Psychroserpens ponticola: one gene and its partner. The protein of the gene in region 1 interacts with the protein of each later gene in a pairwise test. Links are inferred from orthologs where the notes say so. Each region holds a gene or a part of one and is shown on either strand. Other genes may lie near its edges.

Region 1 (3,222 bases):
GAAACTTTGATGACATATTCACAAAACTCCACGGAAAAGAATTAAGCTACAACAATCTTTTAGATGTTGATGCAGCTGTAAATCTAATGAACGAATTTAAAGGTGAAACGCCAACATTTGCTATCTTAAAACATAATAATGCTTGCGGTTTTGCGCAACGGGAAACGATTCAACAAGCCTACAAAGATGCATTAGCAGGCGATCCTGTTTCTGCATTTGGTGGTGTTTTAATTGCCAATACCGAAATTGATAAAGCCACAGCCGAAGACATTCATACACTTTTCTGTGAAGTTGTAATTGCACCTTCCTTTTCTGATGATGCTTTAGCCATTTTAAAAGGAAAAAAGAACAGAATTCTACTCATTTTACATGATGTAGATTTTCCTCAAACCAATGTAAGAACTTGTCTCAATGGTGTTTTAGTCCAAGACAGAAACAATAAAACGGATAGCATTAATGATTTATCTAATGCGACTAACAATAAACCAACTCTAAATGAGTTAGATGATTTAATATTTGCCTCAAAAATATGTAAGCATACCAAATCAAATACTATTGTTTTAGTAAAGGACAAACAACTGTGTGCAAGTGGAACAGGGCAAACAAGTCGTGTAGATGCACTTAATCAAGCGATTCACAAAGCACAATCATTTAAATTCGACTTAAAAGGTGCTGTTATGGCTAGTGATGCATTTTTTCCATTTCCAGATTGCGTAGAAATTGCAGATAATGCAGGAATTACTGCTGTGATACAACCTGGAGGCTCAATTAAAGATCAATTAACTATTGATTATTGTAATGATAATAATTTAGCAATGGTTATGACTGGAACACGTCATTTTAAGCATTAAAATTCCTTAAAAAAAAGGAATCTCTAACATGGAATGTTTTTACCTAATTTCAAACATCCAAATGTAAAAAGCATACGTTTAACTATAAAAAGTTAAACACTTAGCTTTCATGTAAATTGAAATACAAATAAACTGTAAATATTTAGTAAGTTTTACTACATTTACAAAAGACCAAGAACTGAATACAATAACGCCCTCATAATATTAGAATAGCATATGGGATTTTTTGATTTCTTAACCGAAGAAATAGCCATAGATTTAGGAACTGCGAATACGCTTATTATCCACAACGACAAAGTAGTTGTTGATAGTCCTTCAATAGTTGCAAGAGATAGAATTTCAGGTAAAATTATCGCTGTTGGAAAAGAAGCCAACATGATGCAAGGAAAAACGCATGAAAACATTAAAACGATTAGACCTTTGAAAGATGGTGTAATTGCCGATTTTGATGCATCTGAGCAAATGATTAGTATGTTTATTAAAAACATTCCTGCACTTAAAAAGAAATTATTTACACCAGCACTTCGCATGGTTGTATGTATTCCATCTGGAATTACTGAAGTAGAAATGCGAGCTGTAAAAGAATCTTGTGAGCGTGTTAATGGTAAAGAAGTGTATCTTATTCATGAACCAATGGCAGCAGCAATAGGTATTGGTATTGATATCATGCAACCAAAAGGAAATATGATTGTTGATATTGGAGGTGGAACCACTGAAATTGCTGTTATTGCACTTGGTGGAATTGTTTGTGACAAATCGGTAAAAGTTGCAGGAGATGTATTTACCAACGATATTATTTATTACATGCGAACACAACATAACCTTTATGTAGGTGATCGTACTGCTGAAAAAATAAAAATTCAAATTGGTGCAGCTACTGAAGATTTAGATCTTCCACCAGAAGAAATGAGTGTTCAAGGTCGTGATTTATTGACTGGAAAACCTAAGCAAGTTCAAATCTCATATCGCGAAATTGCAAAAGCACTTGATAAATCAATTTTGAGAATTGAAGATTCTGTTATGGAAACCTTATCTCAAACACCTCCAGAATTAGCTGCAGATATTTACAATACTGGTATTTATTTAGCAGGTGGTGGTTCTATGTTACGTGGATTAGACAAACGTTTATCTCAAAAAACAGATTTACCAGTTTATATAGCTGAAGATCCCTTAAGAGCAGTTGTTCGTGGTACAGGAATTACACTTAAAAACTTACCTAAATTTAAAAGTGTATTGATTAAATAACTGAGAATACCTACTTAACATGCAACAGATTATAAACTTTGTCATTAGAAACAAAACTTCTCTTTTGTTTCTGCTGTTGTTTTTTGTTTCTATTGCTTTAACGATTCAATCGCATTCTTATCATAAAAGTAAATTCATTAATTCTGCTAACTTTTTTACTGGTGGCATTTATGAAAGTGCAAATAATGTTTCAAATTACTTCGATTTAAAGACTCAAAATGAAATTCTAGTTGAAGAGAATAATAAATTACGTTCGCAGATTCTAAACCGTGAGGATTCTACAATAGTTTCTACATCAATTATGGATACAACTACATATAACGGTCGTTATAAAATTCAAACTGCAAAAATCATAAACAATAATTATTCAGCTTCAAAAAATTACTTAACACTAAATAAAGGTGAAAAACACGGATTTAAAGAAGATTTAGCTGTAATCACTTCAAAAGGAATTGTTGGTATTATTGATAATACGTCTAATGGGTATTCGAGAGTACTTTCAATTTTAAATACAAAAAGTCGAATTAATGCACAGTTAAAATCTTCTAATCATATAGGCTCATTGGTTTGGAATGCAAAATCATCAGCAAAAGGTCAACTTACTGATATTTCAAAATTTGCGCCTGTAAAACAAGGTGATACTATTGTTACAGGAGGTGAATCTTCAATTTTCCCTCAAGGGATTCCAATTGGGATTGTGGATAATTTCGTTTTAGATATTAGTGGAGACACCTATACTATCGATGTTAAATTATTTAATGACATGACAAATTTATCACATGTTTATATCATTGAAAATTTAGATGCAGAAGAAATAAAACAACTAGAAAACCCAGGCAATGAATAGTTTAAATATTAATAGCATCATACGTTTTGTTGTGTTAATATTGACGCAAGCATTGCTGTTCAATCACATTAATTTTTTAGATTCTGTAAATCCGTATCCTTACATTCTGTTTATACTCCTATTCCCAGTAAACAACAATCGTACACTCTTTATTTTTTTAAGTTTCATGTTGGGATTATTTGTAGATATCTTTTCAGATTCTGGAGGTGTTCATGCAGCAGCATGTGTCACAATTGCGTTTGCAAGACCACCAGTTTTAAAGTTTGCTTTCGGAATGAT
Region 2 (3,336 bases), 2.7 Mb from region 1 along the record:
GAACGATGTCTGGAGTAATGATTGCTGGATCACTTTCTTTAATATAGACATCATCATTTCTATCGTCTTCTAAAGCATGTACAACTTTCTTTTGTTCTGTATTAGAGATATCGTGCTGTTGATCTATATCGAAACCAGTAGCGATAATAGTTACAGCGATAGATTCTTCTAATGATTCGTCTTCACCAACACCCATAATAATATTTGCACCATGACCAGCTTCATTTTGAATGTGATCATTGATTTCTCCTATTTCATCGATAGTAATTTCCTGAGATCCTGAAACGATTAGCAACAATACGTTTTTGGCTCCTGTAATTTTATTATCATTTAACAGTGGTGAATCTAGAGCTTTCATAATAGCTTCTTGTGCTCTGGTCTTACCTGAAGAGGTTGAAGAACCCATGATTGCTGTACCACTATTACTCAATACAGTTTTAGCATCACGTAAATCAATATTTTGAGTATAGTGATGTGTAATTACTTCTGCTATACCGCGTGAAGCTGTTGACAATACTTCATCAGCTTTAGAGAAACCTGCTTTAAAACCTAAATTACCATAAACTTCACGAAGCTTATTATTGTTAATCACAACCAAAGAATCTACATGTGAACGAAGTGTTTCAATACCTTTAGCAGCTTGCTCATTTCTTGTTTTTCCTTCAAACTGAAATGGCATCGTCACAATACCAACAGTTAATATTTCCATCTCTTTAGCAAGTTTGGCAATGATTGGTGCAGCTCCAGTTCCTGTACCTCCACCCATTCCTGCTGTGATAAATACCATTTTTGTATTGGTACCTAACATTCGTCTTAAATCTTCAAGACTTTCAACGGCAGCTTGTTCTCCTACTTCAGGATTTGCTCCTGCTCCTAAACCTTCGGTTAAATTTACTCCTAATTGGATCTTGTTTGGGACACCACTATTTTGTAATGCTTGGGAATCTGTATTACAGATAACGAAGTCAACTCCTTTAATCCCTTGTTGAAACATGTGATTAATAGCATTGCTTCCTCCTCCACCAACTCCAATCACTTTGATGACATTTGATTGGTTCTTTGGCAAATCGAATGAAATATCGCCTAATTCAATGTTGTTGCTCATAAATATTCTTTTTACTGGTTGTTGTTTTGTACTTAATATGTTTTATTCAATAGATTTATTTCTCTGATTACTCAGCGTTGTCTAAAAAATCTTTGACACGCTCAGTCAATTTATCTAAAAACGATTTACGTTCTTTTTTTGGTTGCTGAATACGTTCTTCTTCATGTGTAATTTGCTCTTCGGAATGCTCTTCCATAGCAAGTTCCATTTCTTCTACTTCTTTCTCTACGCGTTTTCGTTCTTGACGCTTTAAGCCATCCATTACTAATCCAACAGCTGTTGCAAATAAAGGACTTGCAATATCATCATCACTGTCTCCAGCTAAATGCTCATTAGGATAGCCAATTCTAGTATCCATTCCTGTTATGTATTCTACTAATTGCTTTAAGTGTTTTAATTGGCTTCCACCACCTGTTAAAACAATACCTGCAATTAATTTCTTTTTTTGTTCTTCGTGACCATAATTTTTGATCTCTACATAAACTTGTTCTACGATTTCTACGACTCTTGCGTGTATAATTTTAGACAAATTCTTTAAAGTAATCTCTTTAGGCTCACGACCACGTAAACCAGGAATAGATACAATTTCGTTGTCTTTATTTTCTCCTGGCCATGCTGAACCAAATTTTATTTTTAACAATTCAGCTTGCTTTTCAATTATAGAGCAACCTTCTTTTATGTCTTCAGTAACCACATTTCCTCCAAAAGGAATCACTGCTGTATGGCGAATAATTCCATCTTTAAAAACAGCTAAATCTGTTGTTCCTCCTCCTATATCAATCAAAGCTACTCCTGCTTCTTTTTCTTCTTGACTTAACACTGCATTTGCTGATGCTAAAGGTTCTAATGTGATGCCTTCTAATTCTAAACCAGAACTTTTTACACAACGACCAATATTTCTAATCGACGATACTTGTCCGACAACGACATGGAAGTTCGCTTCTAATCGTCCACCATACATCCCAATTGGTTCTTTAATTTCTGGTTGACCATCAATTTTATATTCTTGAGGAAGGACATGAATAATCTCTTCACCAGGCAACATTACTAATTTGTGCACTTGATTGATTAATCTATCAATATCTTCTTCGTCTATAACGACTTCAGAATTTGCTCTAGTGATATAATCACTATGTTGCAAACTTCTAATATGCTGACCAGCTATACCAACAGTGACATCTTCAATTTTCATTCCTGCTTCTGCTTCTGCTTCTTGAACAGCTTGCTGAATCGACTGTATTGTTTGTGTAATATTATTTACGACACCTCTATGCACGCCTAAGCTTTTGGATTTACCAATACCCAAAATTTCTGCCTTTCCATATTCATTCTTACGACCAATCATAGCCACAATTTTTGTGGTTCCGATGTCTAATCCTACTGAAATTTTATTGTTCTCCATCACTTATTTTTTGGTGCAAATAACTTGCTTATCAAACTTTAAATTCACAACACTATAACTATCTAATGTTTTATCTTTTATAGCCTTTAAATAAAACGCTTTTAGGTTATTAATTTTTTTATCTAATAGATTTAAACGTCCTAAATGCACATTAAAATCGGCATTACGCAATCTCAAATCAATAGATTGATCTTCATTTTGATGAATCTCAACAACGTGCTTTTTCAAAAACGCATCCGATTTAACTTTTTGAGCTATAGTGAATACATTTGATAAATTATTTTTTTCAATTACTCCAGTTACTAAAGGCACACGAGCTGTGTAATTTGTTGATAAAGGCATAAACGAACCTTGCTCATCAATGTAATAGGAGGCATTTGTACTTACTCTTGCTATAGGTTTTTTTTGTTCAATATTAGCAGTGATAGAGCCTTCAACACTCATAAACACTTGCGCTTGCTTAATCATTGGATTGGAATTCAGGGCAGTTTCCAACGCGTTCAAATCTATAATATCTTTAGGCTTATTCGCAACACTCTCCTGATTTTGTATTAACAATTTACTAACATTCTCTTGTGTTACAAACAGGTTATCATCACCAACAAATTGTATCATTGGAGCATTCACTGTTCTAATAGAATTTCTAAACGATGAAAACACGTATAGAAAACCAACTAGTAGCACTAATAATAAGACCTTTATGTGATTATAATTAACTCGCAATACTTAATGCTTTTTTAATATGTTTTACCTCTTCTCCAATATCTCCTGCTCCAATAGTTAAAATAACGTGAGCCGAAGATTCTTTTATATGTTGAATTAATTCCGT

What was found.
Region 2: the proteins of MUN68_RS01875 (region 1) and ftsA interact in binary tests that used the Escherichia coli proteins (3 or more experiments, as listed by UniProt). The link is inferred for Psychroserpens ponticola from one-to-one orthologs.

The regions. Positions count from the first base shown.
Region 1 is NZ_CP116221.1:446,735-449,956, reverse strand. Bases 200-3,081 are described here. They hold MUN68_RS01875 (rod shape-determining protein), read left to right. Parts: upstream 200-1,067; coding sequence 1,068-2,096; downstream 2,097-3,081. Other genes in these bases: MUN68_RS01865 (rod shape-determining protein MreD), read left to right, coding at 2,936-3,081; mreC (rod shape-determining protein MreC), read left to right, coding at 2,116-2,943; purH (bifunctional phosphoribosylaminoimidazolecarboxamide formyltransferase/IMP cyclohydrolase), read left to right, coding at 200-851. Outside these bases: more of purH, read left to right, coding at 1-199; more of MUN68_RS01865, read left to right, coding at 3,082-3,222. UniProt on the Escherichia coli protein: Forms membrane-associated dynamic filaments that are essential for cell shape determination. Acts by regulating cell wall synthesis and cell elongation, and thus cell shape.
Region 2 is NZ_CP116221.1:3,162,312-3,165,647, forward strand. What follows is about bases 341-3,336. They hold ftsA (cell division protein FtsA), read right to left. Parts: upstream 2,508-3,336; coding sequence 1,173-2,507; downstream 341-1,172. Other genes in these bases: ftsZ (cell division protein FtsZ), read right to left, coding at 341-1,105; MUN68_RS13945 (cell division protein FtsQ/DivIB), read right to left, coding at 2,511-3,122; murC (UDP-N-acetylmuramate--L-alanine ligase), read right to left, coding at 3,220-3,336. Also shown: more of ftsZ, read right to left, coding at 1-340. UniProt on the Escherichia coli protein: Essential cell division protein that assists in the assembly of the Z ring. May serve as the principal membrane anchor for the Z ring.